Methylorubrum extorquens: one gene and its partner. Each later gene encodes a partner of the first gene's protein in a complex. Links are inferred from orthologs where the notes say so. Each region holds a gene or a part of one and is shown on either strand. Other genes may lie near its edges.

Region 1 (8,140 bases):
TGTCGAGCGGCTGCGCCAGTTGCTTGAGGGCAAGAGCGTCGGACCGCTGCGGATCAAGGGCGCCGCCGCAGCCTGACACTGCACGATGTGATCAGCATTTGCGCTGAGACAAAGCAAAATTGCCAGTCAAGGCGCATCAGGCGCGCGAGCAGTACCACTCTTTCGTGCCCCTCAACGTATGACACCGCTCATTGCTAGCGCGATCCGCGCGTGAAATCTTCGCCCGCTGCGTTTCGGCGGGCGCCGACGCAGACGACCTCAGTCTCACGGTGCGCCGATCAGACCTTCGACACGACCGTTTGGTGTGGGCCGCGTGACCTTCGCAGCAAGAGGTGTCGCCATGGATCACGATACGATGCGTCGGACGACCGCCGAATTCTTCGGCACCTTCTGGCTGACCTTCGGCGGCTGCGGTGCCGCCGTCCTCTCCGCCGCCTTTCCAGAACTCGGAATCGGCTTCCTGGGCGTCGCCTTCGCCTTCGGCTTCACCGTGCTGACGATGGCGTACGCCGTCGGCCACATATCCGGCGGCCACTTCAATCCGGCCGTCACACTCGGATTGTGGTCGGCGAGACGGTGCGCGAGCCGGCACGTCCTGCCCTACATTATCGCTCAGGTCATCGGTGCAACCGTGGCCGCCTTCGCCCTCTACACCATCGCCTCCGGCAAGGCGGGCTGGGTGCCGAACGGATTTGCTGCGAACGGCTACGGCGAACTCAGCCCCGGCAAGTACGACCTTGCCGCCTGCTTGATCATCGAAGCCCTGACGACGTTCATCTTCCTGTTCATCATCATCGGCACAACGTCGAAGGGCGCCGCGGCGGGCTTTGCCGGCATCCCCATCGGGCTTGCCCTCGTGCTCATTCACCTGATCTCGATTCCGGTGACCAACACATCAGTCAACCCGGCGCGCAGCACGGGACCGGCCCTGTTCGCGGGCACGGACTATATCGCGCAGCTCTGGCTATTCTGGCTTGCGCCGATCGCCGGAGCCATCGCGGCCGGCGTTGTGGCAAGATGGCTCTACGAGCCTGCCGACATCGTCGAGACGACGATCGTCGAGAGGGGCGTTGAAATCTGACCGTGGTCGGCGCGTGACGACGAGGCAGCCTCCGTGCCCCGTCATCACGCGCCATCAGATCTCGCGACTGCTACAACTTCTCTTCCTCGAACGCCCTCACCCATTCCGCGCAGATGCCGGAGCGGACGATGTCGTCGAGGGTGAACTCCACGATCGGGATCGTCATCATCCGGCTCTTCACGAGGTGGATGACGGTGCGAAGTCCCGAGGTCTCGCGCAGGTCGGTCTGGGAAACGTCGCCGTTGATGATGACCTGGCAATCGTCGCCGATGCGGGTCAGGAACATCTTGATCTCGGCGGTGGTGGTGTTCTGCGCCTCGTCGAGGATCACGAGGCAGTTCTTGAAGGTGCGCCCGCGCATCACCTCGAACGGCACGACCTCGATGTCGCCGGTCTTCACCGCGATGTCGAAGGCGGCCGCACCCATGCGCTCTTTCATGGTCTCGGTGAGGGGCGCGACCCAGGGCGCGATCTTTTCTTCAAGCGTGCCGGGGAAGAAGCCGAGGGAGCGGCCGGACGGCACGTTCGGACGGGTGATGACGACCTTCGAAATCCGGCGTTGACGGAGAAGATCGGCGGCGCGGGTGCCGGCGATGAAGGTCTTTCCGGTGCCGGCCGGGCCTAAGACGATGACTTGCGAAGATGACGCGAGCGCGTCGAGGTACTGACCTTGTCGATCGGTCAGTGGTTGAATGGGTGCGAGGTTACGTTCCTCGTCGAAGCGGGTCCGATGCATCCGGATCGGTCGGTCCTCAACCAGTTCAAGCCGTGCGCGTCGTCTCTTCATGGATCGATACTCCACCTTGACTCGTGCGTGACTCTCGCAAACTCGCTTTTTCAACCAGTCTCGACTTGTCCGTCTCTCCTTCGATTCGGCGAAGACATCGCCGATCTTCGTTCAACTGTACGCAAGAGCAAAGCCAAACCCCATGAGTCGGTTCCACTGTATGACGTGATGTCTGTGGAGAGCGACTTTACGGCAACGCTTCGCTCTCACTGCGAAGGTTGCAGGCGGGGGCGACGCGGGCGTGACGGCTTTGCGAAGAAGCGATGACCCCAGCACCTGTCGGTGCCGCCTGCGGACCGGGACGATCCTTGCCTGGGCCATCGCGGGCATCGCCCTCCTCGGGCGAGGGGCGGCCGGCGGAGAACCGCCGACGGGACGCTTCAACCGGGTTGGAGGAAGCTGTCGAGGACCATCTTCCGGCCGGCCTTGTCGAAGTCAACGGTGAGCTTGTTGCCGTCGATGCCGGCGACCGTGCCAGGCCCGAACTTGGTGTGGAGGACGCGGCATCCGTGCTCGAACGCCGAGGGTGCGGCCGTGGATTTGGCGACCAGCTCGCCCTCGATCTCCCGTGGTCCCCCCGAGCGGCCGCCCCGGCCCTGCCCGAGTCCCCCGCCGAAATTGCCCGACGTGTTGGCCTGCGCCCGCTGCCAGCCCGGCGTGCCGTAGGAGGAGCCGAACGGGGTCGGGTTGCGGTCGAAGCGCGAGGCGCCGGCCGAGAAATGCGCGGGCGCTTCGACCACGTCCACGGCCTGCGGCGGCAGCTCGTCGATAAAGCGTGAGGGGATGGTCGAGGACCACATCCCGTGGATGCGCCGGTTGACGGCAAACGACAGCTTCGCGCGCTTGCGGGCGCGGGTGAGCCCCACATGGGCGAGCCGCCGCTCCTCCTCCAGGCCCGCCCGACCGCTCTCGTCGATGGCGCGCTGGTTCGGGAAAAGGCCGTCCTCCCAGCCCGGCAGGAACACGGTGTCGAACTCCAAACCCTTGGCCGCGTGCAGCGTCATCAGCGAGACGCGGTCGGCCCCTTCCGCCTCGGAGGCTTCCATCACCAGGGAGACGTGTTCGAGGAAGGCCGCCATGTCGGGGAATTCCTCCATCGAGCGAACGAATTCCTTGAGGTTTTCGAGCCGCCCGGCGGCGTCGGCCGAACGGTCCTTCTGCCACATCTCGGTGTAGCCGGATTCCTCCAGGATGGTCTGGGCGACCTCCGGATGCGGCTTGGTCTCCACCAGCCGCACCCAGCGCGAGAAGCTCTCGACGAGGCCGCGCAGCATCGAGCGGGCGCGCGGCTTCAGCTCGTCGGTCTCGATCAGCTTTCGCGCGGCCGCCAGGAGAGGAACCCGGTCGGCACGAGCAAAGGCGTGGAGCGTCTGGAGCGTCGCGTCGCCCAGGCCGCGCTTGGGCGTGTTGAAGATGCGTTCGAAGGCGAGGTCGTCGGCGCCGTTCATGGTGACGCGCAGGTAAGCCAGCGCGTCGCGGATCTCCGCCCGCTCGTAGAAGCGCGGACCGCCGACAACGCGATAGGGCAGGCCGACCTGCACGAACCGGTCCTCGATCTCGCGCATCTGTGCCGAGATCCGCACCAGCACCGCGATCTCCGAGAGCGCATGCCCCCTGCGCTGGAGTGACTCGATCGATTCGGCGACCTGACGCGCCTCCTCCTCGGAATCCCACGAGCCCGTGACCGTCACGGGCTCGCCCGCCTCGTCCTCGGTGCGCAGGGTCTTGCCGAGGCGGCCCTCGTTCTTGGCGATGAGCCCGGAGGCGGCGGCGAGGATGTGCCCGGTCGAGCGGTAGTTGCGCTCCAACCGCACCACGGTGGCGCCGGGAAAATCGTGCTCGAAGCGCAGGATGTTGTCGACCTCGGCACCGCGCCAGCCGTAGATCGACTGGTCGTCGTCGCCGACGCAGGCGACGTTCTTGCGGGCCTGGGCCAGCAGCCTGAGCCAGAGATACTGGGCGACGTTGGTGTCCTGATACTCGTCCACGAGGATGTAGCGGAAGCGGTCCTGGTAATTGGCCAGGATGTCCGGATTCTCGCGCCACAGCTTGAGGCAGAGCAGCAGGAGGTCCCCGAAATCGACCGCGTTGAGCGTCGCGAGCCGGGCCTGATACGCCGTGTAGAGCTGCCCGCCCTTACCGAAGGCGAAGGACTGTGCCTCGCCCGGCGGCACCTGTTCGGGGCTCAAGCCCCGGTTTTTCCAGCCGTCGATGGTGTGAGCTAGCGCGCGCGCCGGCCAGCGCTTCTCGTCGATGTTCTGGTCACTGATGACCTGCTTCATCAGGCGGAGCTGGTCGTCGGTGCCGAGAATCGTGAAGTCGGATTTGAGGCCGACCAGTTCGGCGTGGCGGCGCAGGATCTTGGTGCCGATGGAGTGGAAGGTGCCGAGCCAGGGCATGCCCTCGCCCGCCGGCCCGATCAGCCCGCCGATGCGGTGCTTCATCTCGCGGGCGGCCTTGTTGGTGAAGGTCACCGAGAGGATGTCGTAGGGCCGCGCCTTGCCGGTGGCGATGAGGTGGGCGATGCGCGTCGTCAGAACCCGCGTCTTGCCGGTGCCGGCCCCTGCGAGCACGAGCACGGGGCCCTCCGTCGCCTCCACGGCGCGGCGCTGCTCCGGGTTGAGGCCGGAGAGGTAGGACGCGCCCTCGGGCCGAAGGGCGGCCATGGCGCGGGCGGCGATGGAGGTCGGGGCCGACGGCGCTTCGTCGTCGGACGGGCGCGGCCGGAACGCGCCGTGCGCGTCGTTGGGCTCTTGCATCATACGCGCATCCCTGGACCAAAAGGCGAACGCCGTCGAGACCCGATCCGGAACCGGCTCCACCCCCCACGCGTCACTCCGGAAGCCCGAAACCCACGCCGATGAAGGATGTGAGGCCATGCGCGCCCCGTCTCTCGCCCTCCTGACCCTGCTCACCGCACTCACGCCTGCTTGGGCGCAGAGCCCCGGCAACCGTGGCGCCACGAGCCGGCAGAACCAGTCGTTCGAGTACCGGAACGAGAACCGCAACTTCGAACAGCGACAGACTCTGGAGAACAGCGCCATCCGCAACCAGATCCAGCGGGCGCCGCTCAACGTTCCGCCGCCGGCCGGGCCATCCTTCGGCATCCGCCGCTGACGATCGGCGAAAGCTTGAGCGTGAGATGCGGGCTGGCCACGGCCTGTGCTATGGCCGCAGGGACGCGGGTTTTTCACCGTTCAAGTGGCATCGGCCGTTCGAACGCGTGTGAAACGCGAACGAAGTCCTGCGGTCCGCAGGCCAGGCGGAAGCGATAACGGTGCGTGATTCCCTGACCGCGCTCGCGGGCGCCGTCGTGCTGATTCTCGTGGCGGCCCTTGCGGTGCCGCCGTTCATCGACTGGTCGGCGCATCGCGCGCTGATCGACCGCATGGTGAGCGATTCCCTCGGGGCCGGTGCCCGCAGCGAGGGCGCCATCGACCTGCGTCTGCTGCCCTCGCCGCATCTTCGCCTCGCCCGCCTGCGGCTCGGCGCCGAGGATGGGCCGGCCCTCGACGCGCAAGCCGTCGACGCGGAGATCGCCCTGGCCCCCCTTCTCAAGGGTGAGGTGCGCTTCGTCCAGACCTCGGTCGAGTGGGCTGGGCTCAACCTGCCGGTCTCCGACGAGGCGGTGCTCCTGCCGCGCGAACCGCAAACGCTGCGCCGCGACATCGTCATCGACGACCTGCGCATTCGGCGCCTTACGGTCGCCACGGTACGGACGGGTGAGGCGCCGCAGGAGCAGTTCGCCGCCGAGAACCTGCGCCTCAGGGCGCCCGCGCTCGCCGGGCCCTGGCTGGCGGAGGGAACGGCGAAGGGCAGCCCGTTCCACATCGCCACCAGCGTGGCCGGCAGCGATGGCGGCCTCTCGCTGAAGCTGACGGGGGGCGGCGACACCATACCCCGCCTGGAACTCGATGCGCGCATCACCCTCAAGCCCGAGGACGGGTCGGGTGCGGACGGGGCACGCCGCAGCCTCGTGCCGGAGGCGGAGGGCAGCGCCCGGCTCACCGTCGGCCCGCCGGTGCAGCCGGCGGGCGCCGCCCTGCCGCTTACCCTGGCGGCCAAGTTCGCGTCGCGCGGCCCCGTGGTGCAGGCCAAGACCGTCGATCTCGAACTTGACCCCGGCGGCAAGGCCGCCCGCCTGTCGGGCAGCGGCCGCCTCGATCTGCGCGAGGCCCGGCTCGGCCTGACCCTGCGGACCCGCCGCCTCGACCTCGATGGGCTGCTGCTTTCCGGCGGCGCCCGCGGGCTGCTGGCGCAGGGGCTGACATCGGGTGCGCTGGCGCCGCCGCTTCTGCTTGACCTCGATATCGCCGCCGAGAGTGTCGCCCTCGGCCTCGATGATTGGGCCGATGTCGGGTTTCGCGGCACCTTCGATCGCACCGGCGGCCTCGTGCTGCGCCGCTTCGAGGGCAGGGCGCCGGGGGCCGCGACCGTCGCAGCAACCGGCGAGGCCGAGCTGTCGGGCTCGCCGCGCTTTACCGGGCATATCGACATCGCCGCGCGCAACTCGGAGGCCGTCGGGCGCTATCTCGGCCGGATCGGCGCCGAAGAAAGCGTGACGGCGATTCTCGACGGGCGCGCTTTCGAGATCGGCACGGACCTCTCGGCGGCCGGCAGCGACCTGTCGCTGCGCAACCTGCGCCTCGCCCTGGGCGAGGCCCGCGTCACCGGCAACGCCCGTTACCTGCGGGCCGATGCGAACGGGCGCGGGCGGCTCGATGCACAGCTTTCCGCCAACGGCATCGACATCGCCGAATTGCCCCCCCTCGGTGAGCTCATGTCGGGCCTGCATCGGCACGACCTCGGACTGACGCTGAAGGCGCGTGACGTGCGCTATGGACCGGCCGGCGCGCATTCCGGCAACGGCACCATCGCGGTCAGCCTGCAATCGGACGGGGCCAGCCTCGTCGTCGATACGCTCGACATCGCCGACCTCGCGGGTGCGAGCGCCCAGCTCGCCGGGCGGATCGCGCCGGACGGCTCGGGCCGGATCGAGGGCCGGGTAACGGCCGGCAAGGCGGCACCGCTGCTGGCCCTGCTGGAGCGCGGCTTCCTGCCCGAGGCCCGCCTCGTGCCACAGAGCGTCCGCCAGAGCGGATTGGCCCTCGATCTAACCCTGGAACGGGAATCGGGTGAGGCGGATGCGTTGCGCGCATCCGCGAAAGGCAAGGCCGGCGAGGGCGATCTCGACCTTGCATTGCTGACTCGCTCCGGCCGAATCGACCGCCTCGACGCGGCGCTGACGATGCAGAGGACCGGCCGCTGGTTCGGCCGCGACGACATTGTCGCCCTGCGCCAGCCGGGGCGCCTGCGGCTGACCGGCGCCCGGCCCGCCGCCGAGGCCGGACAGGAGGGCACGCCGCCGCTCGCGCTCGGCATCGAAGGCGATCTTGCCGGCCTCACGGTCGCGACGTCGCGCCCGATCCTGCTCGATGCCCTCGACCGCCCTCCGACCGGTGGCACGCTGCGCTTGGCAGCGCCCGACCTTGCCCCCTTCCTGATCCTCGCCGGCAGTGCCGGCCCTGTGGCCGGGCCGCTGCCCGTGGCTCTCACCGTGGCCCTGTCGCGCCGGAATGCGGCGCTGCACGCCGACGTCACGGGGCAGGTGGCGGGGACCGACCTCACCGCCGCCCTCGACCGCGCCCCGGACGGCGCGCTGACCGGCAGCGCCACGCTCGCCCGCCTGTCCCTGCCGGCGCTGGTTGCGGCGACGGTCCTGCCCACCGACGGCACCGGACGCTTCGCCGCGGTGCCGGCGCAGCCGCAGGTCAGCCTCGGCCTCAAGATCGGTGGGCTCGATCTCGGCCGGGGCCTCGTCGCCGACAATGCGAGCCTGACGCTGGTGCGCGAGGGCGACGCGCTGAGCCTGCGCGACCTCTCGGCCGGTCTCGCCGGAGGGAGGCTGGCCGGCAGCATCACCCTGGCCCGGCCGGCGGGCGCCGCTGCGGTGTCGGGCGAGGGCAGCGTCGAGGGCGCCGATCTGACCGGCCTGATCGGGGCAAGGCCGATCACCGGCCGGCTCTCGGCAGCCCTGCGGTTCGGCGCCACGGGCGTGAGCCTGAGCGCCCTGGCGAACGATCTTTCGGGCAACGGCGAGATCCGGCTCGCCGATCTCGCGCTCCCCAGCGCCGACGCGGGCGCCGTGGACCGGGCACTCGGCAAGGCGCTGGCCGAGGACGATCCCTTGCGCGAGGGACGGCTCCAGGCGCTCGTGTCGGAAGAGCTGTCCGCCGGTGCGCTTCGGGCCAAGGGGCCGATTTCGGCCCCCT
Region 2 (6,827 bases), 1.3 Mb from region 1 along the record:
TTCTGTGGCTTGCCCGCGGCTTGTGCGGCGTCGCGCACCACCTGCTCCAGCACCCCGAGATAATCGAGGAAGCGGGAGCGCCCGGAAGGCGTCAGTCGGCAGAGGGTCTGCGGCCGGTTCTGGTCGTAGCCCTTTTCCAGGCTGACGAGGTCGGCCTCCTGCAGCACGGCGAGGTGGCGGCTGAGATTGCCGTCGGTGAGCCCGCACAGGCGCTTGAGATCGGGGAAGGCGAGACCGCGGGGATGCGAGACCAGGGAGGTCAGCACCGAGAGCCGCGCCCGCTCGTGGATGATCCGGTCGAGCCCCTCGTAGGAGAAGCGGGCGTCGCTGCGATCAGAGGTCGGCATCGGCGTCTCCGTCGGCAGATCTGTCAGTCGATCCGTCAGTCGATCCGTCACTTGGGCCCGAATGGCGGTGGATGATGATGGCGACGAGCCCCTGCCCCACCGCGAAGGGCACGCCCATCAGCCAGGGCGAGAGGTGGCGCGTCTCGCTGGCGAGGGCCAGCACCGTGAGTCCGGCGAGCAGGTACCACGCGCCCGCGAGCGGCACGGTGCGCGGCAGGATGCGGGCGGAGGCGAACAGGCCGAGCCCGACCAGAACCTGCCACAGGCCCGGCAGCATCCAGAGCTGGTCCGGCGCGAAGCGGGCGAAGACGAGCCCGAGGCAGAGGCCCGCCCCACCCGCGGGTAAAAACCCTTCGATGGCGCTGAACACCATCGCGTCGGCCAGCCCCGAATGGACCCGGCGCGAGCGGCGCACCGCCTCGAAGCCGATCAGGAGGCAAGCGGTGACGGCAGCGGCGACCCAGAGGCCGAAGAAGACGACCGGCCGTGCGGTCGGGTCGTCGAGCAGCAGGGACTGGGCCCCCGCGACGACGAGGGCAAGCGCGCCGGTCGCGGCGAGCGTCGCCGCGCCGAGGCCGCGGAAGGCCGTGTCCCGCGCGATCTGCATCCGGATCGCGACGATGTCGGCCAGCGCCCTGTCGAGGTCGCCGTGGGTGTCACGCATGGGGTTCGTCTTCCCGCGTCGAGGCGCGCTTTGCATTGCAAAGTACACGCGGGTGCAGAGCCGTCAAGCGGCATTCGTTCGGATGAGCGCGATGAGGACGGTGGCGGCCGGAGTGGGGATGAAACGAAGCCGCCGCGCCGATGATCAGATCGGCAGACAGGTGTCGAGGAGGAGCCTCACGCGTCCGCGTCACCCTCGAACAACCGGATGATCTCCTCCCGGTGCATCATGTCGAAATCGTCCGGCACCAGATCCGTCCGGCGAGGAATCCGATAGGTCGCGTGCGCGGCAGATCCGCCTCAGCCGCGCGGAGGATGACCGTTTTCACGGCGGTCTCCCTGCGATGAGAACGCACGGAAGCCAGTCCGGGCCCGAAACGGCCGCGAGCCGGGACAATCTCGGACCGTTCGGACTCTTCCGGAGATCGCCCGACGGGCCCATATTGTCGCCATGCCCGCACCCAAGAATCCGCGCGTGAGCCCGGCCCAAGCACTCGCCAAGGCGACGGCCAAAGCACAGGCCAAGGCGACCTCGAAGACGACGGCGAAGGCCGACCGGCCCGAGCTGATGCCGCTCGACGAGCATCTCGCCGCGCTGCTCAATCCGGCGCTCAACCGCAACCGTCTGAAGGCGGCCGAGCCCGTGCCGGAGCCGCCCCGGAAGGGACGCGGACAGAAGGGTGAGGCGAAGGCCTACAAGAAGATCGCGAAGGACGGTTTCGCCGAGGCGCCGCAGGCGGGCTTCGCCATCGGCGACGCAGCCGATGTCGACCCGCGGCTGGCCCAGGCGCTCGGCCTCGTCCCGCCCGATGACGGCCCGGCACCGGAAACCGCGCCCGAAGCGGAGGCGCCCTCGCTCGCCACCGATGGCGTCTCGGCCACCGTCGAGGCGCTGGAGCGGCTGCTCGTCGAGGGCAACCCGCTGTTCAAGAACGGCGAGGCCTGGGTGCCGCACCGCCCGGAGCGGCCGGCGAAATCGGAGGGCGGCGTGACGTTCACGCTGAAATCCGAGTTCACCCCCGCTGGCGACCAGCCGACCGCCATCGCCGCCCTGGTCGAGGGTGTCAGGACCGCCGAGCGCGATCAGGTGCTGCTCGGCGTCACGGGTTCGGGCAAGACTTTCACGATGGCCAAGGTCATCGAGGAGACGCAGCGCCCGGCCCTGATCCTCGCGCCGAACAAGACGCTCGCGGCGCAACTTTACGGCGAGTTCAAGAGCTTCTTTCCCGACAACGCGGTCGAGTACTTCGTCTCGTACTACGACTATTACCAGCCCGAGGCCTACGTCCCCCGGTCCGACACCTTCATCGAGAAGGAAAGCTCGATCAACGAGCAGATCGACCGGATGCGCCACTCCGCCACCCGCGCCCTGCTGGAGCGGGACGACGTCATCATCGTCGCCTCGGTCTCGTGCATCTACGGTATCGGCTCGGTCGAGACCTACACGGCGATGTCGTTCACCGTCACCCTCGGTGAGCGCATCGAGCAGCGCCAGCTCATCGCCGACCTCGTGGCGCTGCAGTACAAGCGCATCCAGTCGGACTTCGCCCGCGGCACCTTCCGGGTGCGCGGCGACGTGATCGAGCTGTGGCCGGCCCACTTGGAGGATCGCGGCTGGCGCGTCGGCCTGTTCGGCGACGAGGTGGAATCCATCGTCGAGTTCGATCCGCTGACCGGCAAGAAGCTCAACGAGCTGAAGTTCGTGAAGGTCTACGCGAACTCGCACTACGTCACGCCGCGCCCCACCCTGCAGCAGGCGATCAAGGGCATCAAGACCGAGCTGAAGAGCCGCGTCGAGGAGCTGACCCGGATGGGCCGCCTCATCGAGGCGCAGCGGCTGGAGCAGCGCTGCACCTTCGACATCGAGATGATCGAGGCCACCGGCGCCTGCAACGGCATCGAGAACTATTCGCGCTACCTCACAGGCCGCAAGCCCGGCGAACCGCCGCCGACGCTGTTCGAGTACCTGCCCGACAACGCCCTCGTCTTCACCGACGAGAGCCACGTCACGGTTCCGCAGATCGGCGGCATGTACAAGGGCGACTTCCGCCGCAAGGCGACGCTGGCCGAGTACGGCTTCCGCCTGCCCTCCTGCCTCGACAACCGCCCTCTGCGGTTCGAGGAATGGGACGCGATGCGCCCGCAATCGGTCCACGTCTCGGCGACTCCGGCCAAGTGGGAGATGGAGCGCACGGCCGGCGTCTTCGCCGAGCAGGTGATCCGCCCCACCGGCCTCGTCGATCCGGTGATCGAGATCCGCCCGGCCCGCTCCCAGGTCGACGACCTGCTGGGCGAGGTCCGCGAAGTCGCCCAGGCCGGCTACCGCACCCTGGTGACGACGCTGACCAAGCGCATGGCCGAGGATCTCACCGAGTACCTGCACGAGAACTCGGTACGGGTGCGCTACATGCACTCCGACATCGACACCCTGGAGCGCATCGAGATTATTCGCGATTTGAGGTTGGGTGCCTTCGATGTTCTCATCGGCATCAACCTCCTCCGCGAGGGCCTCGACATCCCGGAATGCGCGCTGGTGGCCATCCTCGATGCCGACAAGGAAGGCTTCCTGCGCTCCGAAACCTCGCTGATCCAGACCATCGGCCGCGCGGCCCGCAACGCGGATGCCCGCTGCATCCTCTACGCCGACAACATCACCGGCTCGATGGAGCGGGCAATGGCCGAGACCGAGCGGCGGCGCCAGAAGCAGCTCGCCTACAACGAGGAGCACGGCATCACGCCGCAATCGGTCAAGCGCGGCATCAGCGACATCCTCGAGAGCGTGTACGAGCGCGACCACGTCCGCGTCGATACGGGGCTGGCCAAGGACGCGATCACCGTCGGCCACAACCTCAAGGCGGTCATGGCCGACCTCGAGAAACGGATGCGCGCGGCGGCCGCCGATCTCGACTTCGAGGAGGCGGCGCGGCTTCGCGACGAGCTCAAGCGCCTCCAGGCGACCGAACTCATGGTCTCCGACGATCCCATGGCCCGGCAGGGCGATATCGAGCGCGAGGCCGGCCGCTACGGGCAGAAGGGCAGCCGCATCTCGAAGCCCACCCTCGACAATATGGGCCCGGGCACCGACCGCGAGCTGCCGGCCGACGCCGTGCCCTGGCAGGAGCGGCCCAAGGCGCGCTCGACGCAAGGACTCGGCGGCCAGAAGCCCCGCTACAAGGGCGGCGGCGGGCGCAAGCGGGGCTGAGGCGCCCGAACGCGGAACCTCGGCCGTCGCCTGCGATTGGCTCTTCAGATCCTGCAACCGCCGGGCGGCTCGGCTGCGAGGCCGCCCGGCGGCGCCAAGCGTAATGGCGCAAAGCGTGATGGAGCCGACCGATGCGATCCCCCTCTCCCCTCATTCGCGCCGCTCTGGGTGCCCTCCTCGGCAGCCTGAGCCTGTCGGTGCCGGTGCAGGCCCAGAGCGCGGCCAACCCCAACGATCAGCCCACCGCCGGCACCCTGCCCTCCGGCACCGATACGGTGCGCGGCAACGATCGCTCCGCCGAGCGGCCGACCGGGGAGGTCTCACCCCCGAGCGCAATCCGCTCCTCGACCGCGGTGGTGCCGGAGGGCAAGAGCGGAAAGACCGTGCGCACCAATCCCTCCGATCACCTCTCGAAGCCGTTCCGCTCGAACCACGAGAACTGATCCGCAACCCCACCCCTGCGTTCGCCGTTGGACCGGCACGGCCGCCGCAACGGGCGTGAATGGTGGCGTGAACCGGCGGGAGGAAACGCATGGGGCTGCTCGATCAGGTCATCGGCGGAGTCGTCGGACAGGTTTTGGGGGGCGGGCGCGGCGGGGCGCTGGCCTCGCCGGTGGTGAAGGCGCTCCTCATGCTGCTGCTCGCCAAGGGCGGGGGTGGGCTCGGCGATATCCTCGGCCGCGGTTCACCGGGATCCGACGGCCGATCCCTCCCCGGACCCGGCTCCGACGACGGCGATCTCGGCGGGTTCAACCAGGGCCGCCGCAGCGGGCCACCGGCTCAGGGGAGCGAGGCCGGCAACGACCTCGGCGGCGATTTCGGCGACCTCGCCGGCATGCTCGACGGCCCCGGCGACGGCCATTCCGGGCACCGTTCGCCCGGCGGTGGCCCCTATGCCGGGCTCGACCGTGAGCCGGATGACGGCAGCGGCGCGGCCTCCCATGGGCTCGACGGCCTGATCCAGGGCTTCGAGCGCAGCGGCCTCGGCGACGTGATCGGCTCGTGGATCGGCCACGGCCCCAACCGCGAGATCGCGCCGAACCGCCTCGCCGAGGCGCTGGGCCCGAACACCCTCGACAGCTTGAGTCGCGAGACCGGCCTGCCGCGCGAGGATCTGCTCGGGCAGCTCGCCCAGGCCCTGCCCGGTGTGATCGACGCGCTGACGCCCCAGGGCCGGGCGCCGAGCCATGAGGAACGCGGCGGCTGGTGAGCCTGGATTGAGGATTCCGCCATGGCCTACGAGCTGCATTACTGGCCGATGATCCCCGGCCGCGGCGAGTTCGTGCGGCTCGCCCTCGAAGCGGCCGGGGCGGATTACGTGGATGTCGCCCGCCAGCCCGAGGCGGAGGGCGGCGGCATCGCGGCGATGATGGACCGTCTGGAGGACGAGCCGGTCCGCCCGCCCTTCGCCCCGCCCTTCCTCAAGGACGGCGACCGCGTGATCGGACAGACTGCGGCGATCCTGCTCTATCTCGGGCCGCGCCTCGGCCTCGTCGGGGCGGACGAGGCCGACCGGATCTGGACGCACCAGATCCAGCTCACGATCGCCGACATGGTGGCGGAGGCGCACGACACCCATCACCCGGTCGGCGTCGGCCTGTATTACGAGGATCAGCGACCCGAGGCGCGCCGCCGCGCAGAGGATTTTTGCGAGAACCGCATCCCGAAGTTCCTGAACTGGTTCGAGCGCGTGCTCGCCGGCAACCCGGTGGGGCCGGAGCATCTGGTCGGCGGCGCAATGAGCTATGCCGACACGTCGCTGTTCCAGCTCGTGGCGGGCCTGCGCTACGCCTTTCCCAGGGCTGCGGCCCGGGCGCTGGCGCAGACGCCGGGCATCGTCGCCCACGCGGAGCGAATCGGGCAGCTGCCGCGGATCGCGGCCTATCGTGCAAGCGAGCGGTGCCTTCCCTTCAACGAAGCCGGCATCTTCCGGCGCTATCCGGAACTCGATGTCGGCTGACGAACCGCCGCGCGCGGGTTAACCTTTGACATTGTCGTGAAGACTGTTTCTCAGCCAAACGGTCGCGCTTGTGACGCCTGACGGCGTGCTACACCTACCCGCGTGAGCATGCCCGAGACTCCCCCCATCACCGAGGAACCGAGCGCCGAATCGGCGCGCTTTCGGATCGTGGAGCCGTTGCGGGCGGCGCAGGACCAACTCGCCCGGGTGCAGGATGCCGCCGGGATCGGTGTCTTCACCCTCGACCTGCGCGCGGGCGTGCTGCATCCGAGCCCCGCCTTCTGCCGCCTGCACGGCCTGGAAGTGTGTGAGCGATACGCGCTGGCCGCGTTCGCCGAGCGTTTCCCGGAGGAGGATCCGGCAATCCTCTCGGGTGCCTCGTCCGAGGAGGCGGTCTACCGCGTCCGCGATCCCCGAACCGGGGCCCCGCGCTGGATCGCCCGCACCCTCGAGATCGAGCGCGATGCGGACGGCGCGGCCCTGCGGCTCGCGGGCGTGGTGCGGGACGTGACCGAGCAGCGGGCCCAGGGCACGGCGCTGGCCGAGAGTGAGCAGCACTACCGCACGCTGTTCGAGCAGATGGATGAAGGCTACGCCGTCATCGAGTTCATCGACGGCCCGCACGGCCCCTTGAGCGACTACGTCCACGTCACCG

The links. The genes of interacting proteins can lie anywhere in the genome.
Region 2: the proteins of J2W78_RS02895 (region 1) and uvrB are in contact, whole or in part, in a crystal structure (PDB 7EGT), measured with the Thermus thermophilus proteins. The link is inferred for Methylorubrum extorquens from one-to-one orthologs. Residues at the interface, in WP_096412145.1 of Thermus thermophilus: His654, Arg656, Phe657, Gln666, Asp668, Glu669, Lys680, Arg681, Leu682, Ser683, Lys685, Tyr686, Ala687; in WP_096411307.1 of Thermus thermophilus: Glu23, Leu25, Arg26, Asp27, Gly28, Glu29, Arg30, Phe31, Arg55, Glu326, Asp327, Phe328, Glu379, Ser382, Gln383, His398, Gly400, Arg401.

What each region holds. Positions count from the first base shown.
Region 1 is NZ_JALJXF010000001.1:587,034-595,173, forward strand. The notes cover bases 1,940-4,979. They hold J2W78_RS02895 (ATP-dependent helicase), read right to left. Parts: upstream 4,631-4,979; coding sequence 2,249-4,630; downstream 1,940-2,248. Other genes in these bases: J2W78_RS02900 (hypothetical protein), read left to right, coding at 4,746-4,979. Outside these bases: J2W78_RS02880 (3'-5' exonuclease), read left to right, coding at 1-76; aqpZ (aquaporin Z), read left to right, coding at 341-1,081; J2W78_RS02890 (PhoH family protein), read right to left, coding at 1,152-1,868; more of J2W78_RS02900, read left to right, coding at 4,980-4,985; J2W78_RS02905 (AsmA family protein), read left to right, coding at 5,146-8,140. UniProt on the Escherichia coli protein: A helicase with DNA-dependent ATPase activity. Unwinds DNA duplexes with 3'-5' polarity. Translocates on single-stranded DNA with 3'-5' polarity. Initiates unwinding more efficiently from a nicked substrate than double-stranded DNA.
Region 2 is NZ_JALJXF010000001.1:1,900,384-1,907,210, forward strand. What follows is about bases 1,088-4,412. They hold uvrB (excinuclease ABC subunit UvrB), read left to right. Parts: upstream 1,088-1,461; coding sequence 1,462-4,212; downstream 4,213-4,412. Other genes in these bases: J2W78_RS09020 (hypothetical protein), read left to right, coding at 4,344-4,412. In the rest of the region: J2W78_RS09005 (transcriptional regulator), read right to left, coding at 1-347; J2W78_RS09010 (hypothetical protein), read right to left, coding at 334-1,011; more of J2W78_RS09020, read left to right, coding at 4,413-4,655; J2W78_RS09025 (YidB family protein), read left to right, coding at 4,745-5,422; J2W78_RS09030 (glutathione S-transferase family protein), read left to right, coding at 5,444-6,172; J2W78_RS09035 (PAS domain-containing protein), read left to right, coding at 6,281-6,827. UniProt on the Escherichia coli protein: The UvrABC repair system catalyzes the recognition and processing of DNA lesions. A damage recognition complex composed of 2 UvrA and 2 UvrB subunits scans DNA for abnormalities.